One region of the Streptomyces sp. NPDC086147 genome, then DNA from elsewhere that is predicted to be linked to it. Evidence: riboswitches for the same ligand, from Rfam matches in the RefSeq annotation. Region 1 holds a riboswitch; the other holds the start of a gene.
The links. Region 1 has a riboswitch for cobalamin ahead of cobN (cobaltochelatase subunit CobN). Riboswitches for the same ligand answer to the same signal wherever they lie in the genome.
Positions count from the first base shown of each region.

Region 2: linked by a shared signal. The riboswitch ahead of AB0398_RS02695 (ribonucleoside-diphosphate reductase subunit alpha) and the one ahead of cobN (cobaltochelatase subunit CobN) in region 1 are both predicted to bind cobalamin.

Region 1 is NZ_JBFBJO010000003.1:365,152-369,501, forward strand. Features, by position in the region: gene AB0398_RS09730 (cobalamin biosynthesis protein CobG) at 1-297, opposite strand, end outside; gene AB0398_RS09735 (hypothetical protein) at 431-814, opposite strand; gene AB0398_RS09740 (hypothetical protein) at 813-1,061, shown strand; cobalamin riboswitch at 1,115-1,241, shown strand; gene cobN (cobaltochelatase subunit CobN) at 1,281-4,350, shown strand, end outside.
Region 2 is NZ_JBFBJO010000001.1:557,776-562,125, reverse strand. Features, by position in the region: gene mctP (monocarboxylate uptake permease MctP) at 1-693, shown strand, start outside; gene AB0398_RS02700 (GNAT family N-acetyltransferase) at 775-1,284, shown strand; cobalamin riboswitch at 1,334-1,474, shown strand; gene AB0398_RS02695 (ribonucleoside-diphosphate reductase subunit alpha) at 1,606-3,981, shown strand; gene AB0398_RS02690 (ribonucleotide-diphosphate reductase subunit beta) at 3,981-4,350, shown strand, end outside.

The DNA.
Region 1 (4,350 bases):
GGGCAGCAGGCCCGCCTCCGCCAGGAGCGCCGCGAGCTCCGCCCCGCAGCCGTCCGCGAGGCCGCGCAGCTCGGCGTTCCCGCGCGAGGTGACGCTGATCCGCCCGTCCCCCAGGGACTCGGCGGCGTCCGCCAGGACCTCGACCTGATGCGCCGTCAACCTCCCTGCGGGCAGCCGCAGTCGGGCCAGGTGCCCGTCGTCGGCGGAGTGCAGCCGCAGCGCCCCGGGGCAGGCGTCGCCGCGCTCCCGCACACGGGGTGCGCCGGGGGCGGGCTTCGGGGTCGGGACGGGCGGCATGGCGGCGAGCATACCCACGGGAAAACCGGCGGTCGGCGGGGTGTGACGGGCCTGACTCGGGGGGCTCGGGCGGGCGCGGCCGACCCGGCCCCCGGTGCTTCGGCGGGCGCGCTCCGGTCCCGCCGGACGTGCCCTAGGACGTTCCGCCCGCGGTCGCGAGCAACGCGCTCGCCGCCAGGACGGGGACGAGGAGGGTGGTGCAGAGCCAGACGGACGCGACGCGGTCCATGGTGATCTCCTCGCCGCTCAGCAGTTGGGCGAAGTGGTGCCGGTACATCCGGCGCCGGAACGGGAGCAGGGCGACCGGCATGGACACGGCCATGACGCTGTACAGGAACAGGTAGATCCCCTCCCGCTCCCGGTTCAGCAGCTCCAGCAGGGCGACCACGGAGAAGAGGGCGGGGAACCCCGCGAAGACGACCCGCACGGCGGTCTTCCGCATGCCCTCCGCCCTGTCCCGCAACTCCTCCGGCGCCTCGTCGATCCCGGTGGCGGAGAACCTCTCCATCGTGATCATGAGCACCAGGGTCGCCGCCGTCGCGATCAGCCACCACGTGTGCACCGGTACGGAGAACAGCACCGTCCACCCCCTTTCCTCGCACCGGCTCGCGCCGGGTGGCGTCAGCATGACCGGCCCGCCCGGCGCCGCGCACTGCCGGTGCCCGGCAGTCTTCGGCCCGCGCTCCTGCGCGCCCCGGCTCCCGGCCACCCCGGCCCCCGGCGCGGAGGCACCGGTCCGCTGTCCGCCCCAGGACCCGGTGTGATCCGCCTGACCCTCCCGCTCCCTCCGGCGTCCGGAGCTCACGATCTAGGATGCAAGCGGCATGGGGTCCCAGGACCCCGGGGAGGAAGCCCGGTGAGATTCCGGCGCGGTCCCGCCACTGTGAGCCGGCCCGGTGTTCTCGGGCCGGTGAGTCAGGAACTCCTGCCGTCCACACGACCACCCGGGGCGCGGACAACCCCGAGGAAGGCCTGCGCTCGCCATGCTTCTGCTGCTGTCGCACTCCGACACCGACCTGCTCAGCGCCCGCGCGGCCGGCGGACCGGTGGAGTACCGGTTCGCCAACCCGTCCCGGCTCCCGCTCGCCGACCTCGACGGGCTGCTCGACGGCGCCGAACTCGTCGTCGTCCGGCTCCTCGGCGGGCTCCGCTCCTGGCAGGACGGGCTCGACGCGATTCGCGCCGCCGGGAAGCCTGTCGTCGTGCTCAGCGGTGAGCAGGCGCCCGACGCGCAGCTCATGGAGGCGTCCACCGTGCCCGTCGGCGTCGCCACCGAGGCGCACGCCTACCTGGCGCACGGCGGCCCCGCCAACCTGGAGCAGCTCGCCCGCTTCCTCTCCGACACCGTCCTGCTCACCGGCCACGGCTTCGAGGCCCCGGCCGCCGCCCCCACCTGGGGCCCGCTGGAGCGCACCCCGAAGGCCACCGAGGGCCCGACGATCGCCGTGCTCTACTACCGCGCCCACCACATGAGCGGCAACACCGCCTTCGTCGGCGCCCTGTGCGACGCGATAGAGGACGCCGGCGCGCGGGCCCTCCCGCTGTACGTGGCCTCCCTGCGCGCCCCCGAGCCGGAGCTGCTCGACACCCTCCGCACCGCCGACGCGATCGTCACCACCGTCCTCGCGGCGGGCGGCACCAAGCCCGCCGAGGCGCAGGCCGGCGGCGACGAGGAGGCCTGGGACGCGGGCGCGCTCGCCTCGCTCGACGTGCCGATCCTCCAGGCCCTCTGCCTGACCGGCTCGCGGTCCGCGTGGGAGGAGAACGACGAGGGCCTCTCCCCGCTGGACTCCGCCAGCCAGGTCGCCGTCCCCGAGTTCGACGGGCGCCTGATCACCGTCCCGTTCTCCTTCAAGGAGATCGACGAGGACGGCCTGCCCGCGTACGTGGCGGACGCCGAGCGCGCGGCCCGCGTCGCCGGGATCGCCGTGCGGCACGCCCGCCTCCGGCACATCCCGAACGCCGAGAAGAGGCTCGCGCTCGTCCTCTCCGCGTACCCCACCAAGCACTCCCGCATCGGCAACGCCGTCGGCCTGGACACCCCCGCCTCCGCCGTCTCCCTCCTTCGCCGGCTGATCGAGGAGGGCTACGACTTCGGGCCCGCCGAGGACCTCCCCGGCCTGGTCTCGGGCGACGGCGACGAGCTGATCTACGCCCTCATCGAGGCCGGCGGCCACGACCAGGACTGGCTGACCGAGGAGCAGTTGGCCAGGAACCCGGTCCGCATCCCGGCCGCCGACTACAAGCGCTGGTACGCGACCCTCCCCGAGGAGCTGCGCACCCACGTCGAGGAGCACTGGGGCCCGGCGCCCGGCGAGATGTTCCTCGACCGGTCGCGGAACCCGGAGGGCGACATCGTGCTCGCCGCCCTGCGGCGCGGGAACCTCCTCGTCCTCATCCAGCCGCCGCGCGGCTTCGGCGAGAACCCGATCGCGATCTACCACGACCCCGACCTCCCGCCGTCCCACCACTACCTGGCCGCCTACCGCTGGATCGCGGCCCGCGCCGAGGACGGCGGCTTCGGCGCCGACGCCATGGTCCACCTGGGCAAGCACGGCAACCTGGAGTGGCTGCCCGGCAAGAACGCCGGCCTGTCCGCCGCCTGCGGCCCGGACGCGGCCCTCGGCGACCTGCCGCTGGTCTACCCGTTCCTGGTCAACGACCCGGGCGAGGGCACCCAGGCCAAGCGGCGCGTGCACGCCACCCTGGTCGACCACCTGGTGCCGCCGATGGCCCGCGCCGACTCGTACGGCGACATCGCGCGCCTGGAGCAGCTGCTCGACGAGTACGCGCAGATCTCCTCCATGGACCCGGCGAAGCTGCCCGCGATCCGCGCCCAGATCTGGACCCTGATCCAGGCCGCCAAGCTCGACCACGACCTCGGTCTGGAGGAGCGCCCGGAGGACGACGGCTTCGACGACTTCCTGCTGCACGTCGACGGCTGGCTGTGCGAGGTCAAGGACGCCCAGATCCGCGACGGCCTGCACGTCCTCGGCGGCGCCCCGGCCGGCGAGGCCCGGGTCAACCTGGTCCTCTCCATCCTGCGCGCCCGCCAGATCTGGGGCGGCACGCAGGCGCTGCCCGGTCTGCGCGAGGCCCTGGGCCTGGACGAGTCGGCCGCGACCCGCACCACCGCCGACGAGGCGGAGGCGAAGGCGCGCGAGCTCGTCGAGGCGATGGAGGCCGCCGACTGGGCGGTGGACGCGGTCGAGTCGGTCGCGGCCGACCACGGTCCCGACGTCCGGGCCGTGCTGCGGTTCGCCGCCGAGCAGGTCGTGCCGCGCCTGGCCGCCACCACCGACGAGCTGGCGCACGCCGTGCACGCGCTGAACGGCGGCTTCGTCCCGGCCGGTCCGTCCGGTTCCCCGCTCCGGGGCCTGGTCAACGTCCTGCCGACCGGCCGCAACTTCTACTCCGTCGACCCGAAGGCCGTCCCCTCCCGCCTCGCCTGGGAGACCGGCCAGGCGCTCGCGGACTCGCTCCTGGAGCGCTACCGCACCGACAACGGCGAGTGGCCGACCTCCGTGGGCCTCTCCCTGTGGGGCACGAGCGCGATGCGCACCGCCGGCGACGACGTCGCCGAGGCGCTCGCCCTGCTCGGCGTCCGCCCGCTGTGGGACGAGGCCTCGCGCCGCGTGAACGGCCTGGAGCCGATCCCGCTCGCGGAGCTGGGCCGTCCGCGCATCGACGTCACCCTGCGCATCTCGGGCTTCTTCCGCGACGCGTTCCCGCACGTCATCGGCCTCCTGGACGACGCCGTACGGCTGGTGGCCGGCCTTGAGGACGAGTCCGCCTCGGACAACCACGTACGGGCCCATGCGCAGGCCGACCTCGCCGAGCACGGCGACGAGCGGCGCGCCACCACCCGCATCTTCGGCTCCCGGCCGGGGACGTACGGCGCGGGCATCCTCCAGCTGATCGACTCCCGCGACTGGCGCACGGACGCCGACCTCGCCGAGGTGTACACGGTGTGGGGCGGCTACGCGTACGGGCGCGGGCTCGAAGGGCGCCCGGCGCGGGCCGAGATGGAGACCGCGTACAAGCGGATCGCGG
Region 2 (4,350 bases), on a different contig from region 1:
GCGATCGCCGCCGGCATCAAGGTCGAGAACGGCCAGCTCGCCATCCCGCAGCTCTTCGAGACGATGTTCCCCGACTGGTTCGCGGGCGTCGCGTTCGCCGCGATCGGCATCGGCGCGCTCGTCCCGGCCGCGATCATGTCGATCGCCGCCGCCAACCTCTTCACCAGGAACATCTACAAGGACTTCATCAAGCCGGACGCCACCCCGGCACAGGAGACCAAGGTCTCCAAGATCGTCTCGCTCCTGGTCAAGGTCGGCGCCCTCGTGTTCGTTCTGACCATGGACAAGACGGTCGCCATCAACTTCCAGCTCCTCGGCGGCATCTGGATCCTCCAGACCTTCCCCGCCCTGGTCGGGGGGCTCTTCACCCGCTGGTTCCACCGCTGGGCACTGCTCGCCGGCTGGGCCGTCGGCATGCTGTACGGCACGATCGCGGCCTACAACGTGTCGACGCCGAAGCAGGCGCACTTCGGCGGCTCCTCCGCCGAGATCCCCGGCATCGGCGAGATCGGCTACATCGGCCTCACCGCCTTCGTCCTCAACGTCGTGGTCACCGTGGTCCTCACCCTCGTCCTCAAGGCCCTCAAGGCCCCCGAGGGCGTCGACGAGACCTCCCCGTCGGACTACACGGCCGACGCCGGCGACCCCGGCGTGAAGACCGAGATGGAGAAGGCCACCGCGCCCACCCACTGACACCGGCAGCACCGAAAGGGCCCGGGACCTCCACCAGGAGGCCCCGGGCCCCGCCGCTTCCCCGGCGTGCACACTTCCCCCATGGACTTCACGATCAGGGCGGTACGGCCCGAGGAGTACGAGGTGCTCGGCGAACTGACCGGGCGCACCTATCTGGACGACGGACTGCTGAAGTACGGGGCCGAGGACTCCTACCTGGCCGTGCTGCGGGACACGGAGCGGCGGGCCCGCGAGAGCGAGGTCCTCGTCGCGGAGGACACCGGGGACGCGGCGGGGCGGATCGTCGGCGGGGTGACCTTCGCCCGGGGCGGCACCCCGTGGGCCGACATCGCGGTGGCCGGCGAGGCCGAGTTCCGGATGCTCGCGGTCGCCCGGGAAGCCCGCGGCCGGGGCGTCGGGGAGGCGCTCGTACGGGCCTGTGTCGACCGGGCGCGGGCCCTCCCGGGGTGCGCCAGGATCGTGCTCTCCACGGGCGCCGAGATGGCCTCCGCGCACCGGATCTACGAGCGGATGGGCTTCGTCCGCACCCCGCACCGGGACTGGGAGCCGGTCCCCGATCACTCTCTGCGCACCTACTCCCTGGAGTTCTGAGCCCACGTCACGCCCAGGGGGCGACACAACATGTGGGGGGTGCCACGAGCGGCGCCCCCCACATGTATGCTCGTCCTCGCTGTCGACGCAGGGGAATCCGGCGCGAATCCGGAACTGTCCCGCAACGGTGTACTTCGTGCGGTTTCGTCCGGGGTGAGTCCGGACACCTGCCGACAGCGCGCCCGGTCCTTCCGTTCCGGGTGCCACAGACGTCCGGGCCTCGCGGAGTGGGCCGGTGGACGCGGCGCGTCATGCCTGGACGCCCGCCCGTCCGCCCTTTCCCCCGCCGAGGCCCCGAGCCGAGCGAGGGAGAGCCCCCACGTGACCATCGCGCCCGCCGATCCGGCTTCGGCCGAGGCTTCCGCGGTCGAGAGCGACGGCCCCGGGACCGTACTGCTGCGGACCCTGACCGACCTCACCGCCGATCTCCCCGACACCGACCCCGGCAAGGTCGCCGCCGCCGCACTCCGCGGCCGCAGCGCCGCCGCGGACGAGGCGGAGCTGCGCGAGCTGGCCACCGAGGCGGCCGCCGGCCTGATCGCCGAGGACCCGGCGTACTCCCGGCTCGCCGCCCGGCTCCTCACCATCACCATCGCGGACGAGGCGGCCTCCCAGGGCTCGGTCAACTTCTCCTCCTCGGTCGCCGTCGGGCACCACGAGGGCCTGATCGCCGACCGCACCGCCGAGTTCGTCGCGCTACACGCCGACCGCCTCGACGCCACGATCGACCGCGCCGGCGACGACCGCTTCGGCTACTTCGGCCTGCGCACCCTCTACTCGCGCTACCTGCTGCGCCACCCGATCACCCGCAAGGTGATCGAGACCCCGCAGCACTTCATGCTGCGCGTCGCCTGCGGTCTGGCCGAGGACGAGGGCGTCCGCGCGCTCGACGAAGTGGCCGCGCTGTACGGCCTGATGAGCCGGCTGGACTACCTGCCGTCCTCCCCCACGCTCTTCAACTCCGGCACCCGCCACCCGCAGATGTCCTCCTGCTACCTCCTGGACTCCCCGCAGGACGAGCTGGACTCCATCTACGACCGCTACCACCAGGTCGCGCGCCTCTCGAAGCACGCGGGCGGCATCGGCCTCTCGTACTCCCGCATCCGCGCCCGCGGTTCGCTGATCCGCGGCACCAACGGGCACTCCAACGGCATCGTGCCGTTCCTGAAGACCCTCGACGCCTCCGTCGCCGCCGTGAACCAGGGCGGCCGCCGCAAGGGCGCCGCCGCCGTCTACCTGGAGACCTGGCACGCGGACATCGAGGAGTTCCTGGAGCTCCGCGACAACACGGGCGAGGACCAGCGCCGCACGCACAACCTGAACCTGGCGCACTGGATCCCGGACGAGTTCATGCGCCGCGTGAACGCCGACGCCGAGTGGTCGCTGTTCTCCCCCTCGGACGTGCCCGAGCTCGTGGACCTGTGGGGCGCGGAGTTCGACGCCGCCTACCGCAAGGCCGAGGCCGACGGTCTGGCCCGCAAGACGATGCCGGCCCGCGACCTGTACGGCCGGATGATGCGGACCCTGGCCCAGACCGGCAACGGCTGGATGACCTTCAAGGACGCCTCGAACCGGACGGCCAACCAGACCGCCGAGCCCGGCCACACCGTCCACTCCTCCAACCTCTGCACGGAGATCCTGGAGGTCACGGACGACGGCGAGACCGCGGTCTGCAACCTGGGCTCGGTCAACCTCGGCGCGTTCGTGGTCGGTTCGGACATCGACTGGGAGCGCCTGGACGCGACCGTCCGCACGGCCGTCACCTTCCTCGACCGGGTCGTCGACATCAACTTCTACCCGACCGAGCAGGCGGGCCGCTCCAACTCCCGCTGGCGTCCGGTCGGCCTGGGCGCCATGGGCCTCCAGGACGTCTTCTTCCAGCTGAAGCTGCCCTTCGACTCCCCCGAGGCGCGGGCGCTCTCCACCCGGATCGCCGAGCGGATCATGCTGGCCGCGTACGAGGCCTCCACCGACCTGGCCGAGCGCAACGGCCCGCTCCCCGCCTGGGAGAAGACCCGCGCGGCCCGCGGCGTGCTGCACCCCGACCACTACGACGTCGAGCTGAACTGGCCGGAGCGCTGGACCGCGCTGCGCGAGCGGATCGCCGCCGTCGGCATGCGCAACAGCCTCCTCCTCGCCATCGCGCCGACCGCGACGATCGCCTCGATCGCCGGCGTGTACGAGTGCATCGAGCCGCAGGTCTCCAACCTGTTCAAGCGCGAGACGCTGTCGGGCGAGTTCCTCCAGGTCAACTCGTACCTGGTCGACGAGCTGAAGAGGCTCGGCGTCTGGGACGCGCAGACCCGCGAGGCGCTGCGCGACTCCAACGGCTCGGTGCAGGGCTTCACCTGGGTCCCGGCCGAGGTGCGCGAGCTGTACCGCACGGCCTGGGAGATCCCGCAGCGCGGCCTGATCGACATGGCCGCCGCCCGCACCCCGTTCCTGGACCAGTCGCAGTCGCTGAACCTGTTCCTGGAGACGCCCACCATCGGCAAGCTGTCGTCGATGTACGCGTACGCCTGGAAGCAGGGCCTGAAGACGACGTACTACCTGCGCTCCCGTCCGGCCACCCGGATCGCCCGCGCCGCCCAGGCGTCGACGGCCGCCGCCGCGCCGATCCCCGTCCAGCAGGCCTCCGACCCCGACGCGGTCGCCTGCTCCCTGGAAAACCCCGAGTCCTGCGAGGCCTGCCAGTAATGAGCTCCACCGAACAGAAGAACCTGCTCGACCCGGGCTTCGAACTCACCCTCCGTCCCATGCGCTACCCGGACTTCTACGAGCGCTACCGGGACGCGATCAAGAACACCTGGACCGTCGAGGAGGTCGACCTCCACTCGGACGTCGCCGACCTCGCCAAGCTGACCCCGGCCGAGCAGCACATGATCGGCCGTCTGGTCGCGTTCTTCGCGACGGGCGACTCGATCGTCTCGAACAACCTGGTCCTGACCCTCTACAAGCACATCAACTCCCCCGAGGCGCGGCTGTACCTGAGCCGGCAGCTCTTCGAGGAGGCCGTGCACGTCCAGTTCTATCTGACGCTGCTCGACACCTACCTGCCCGACCCGG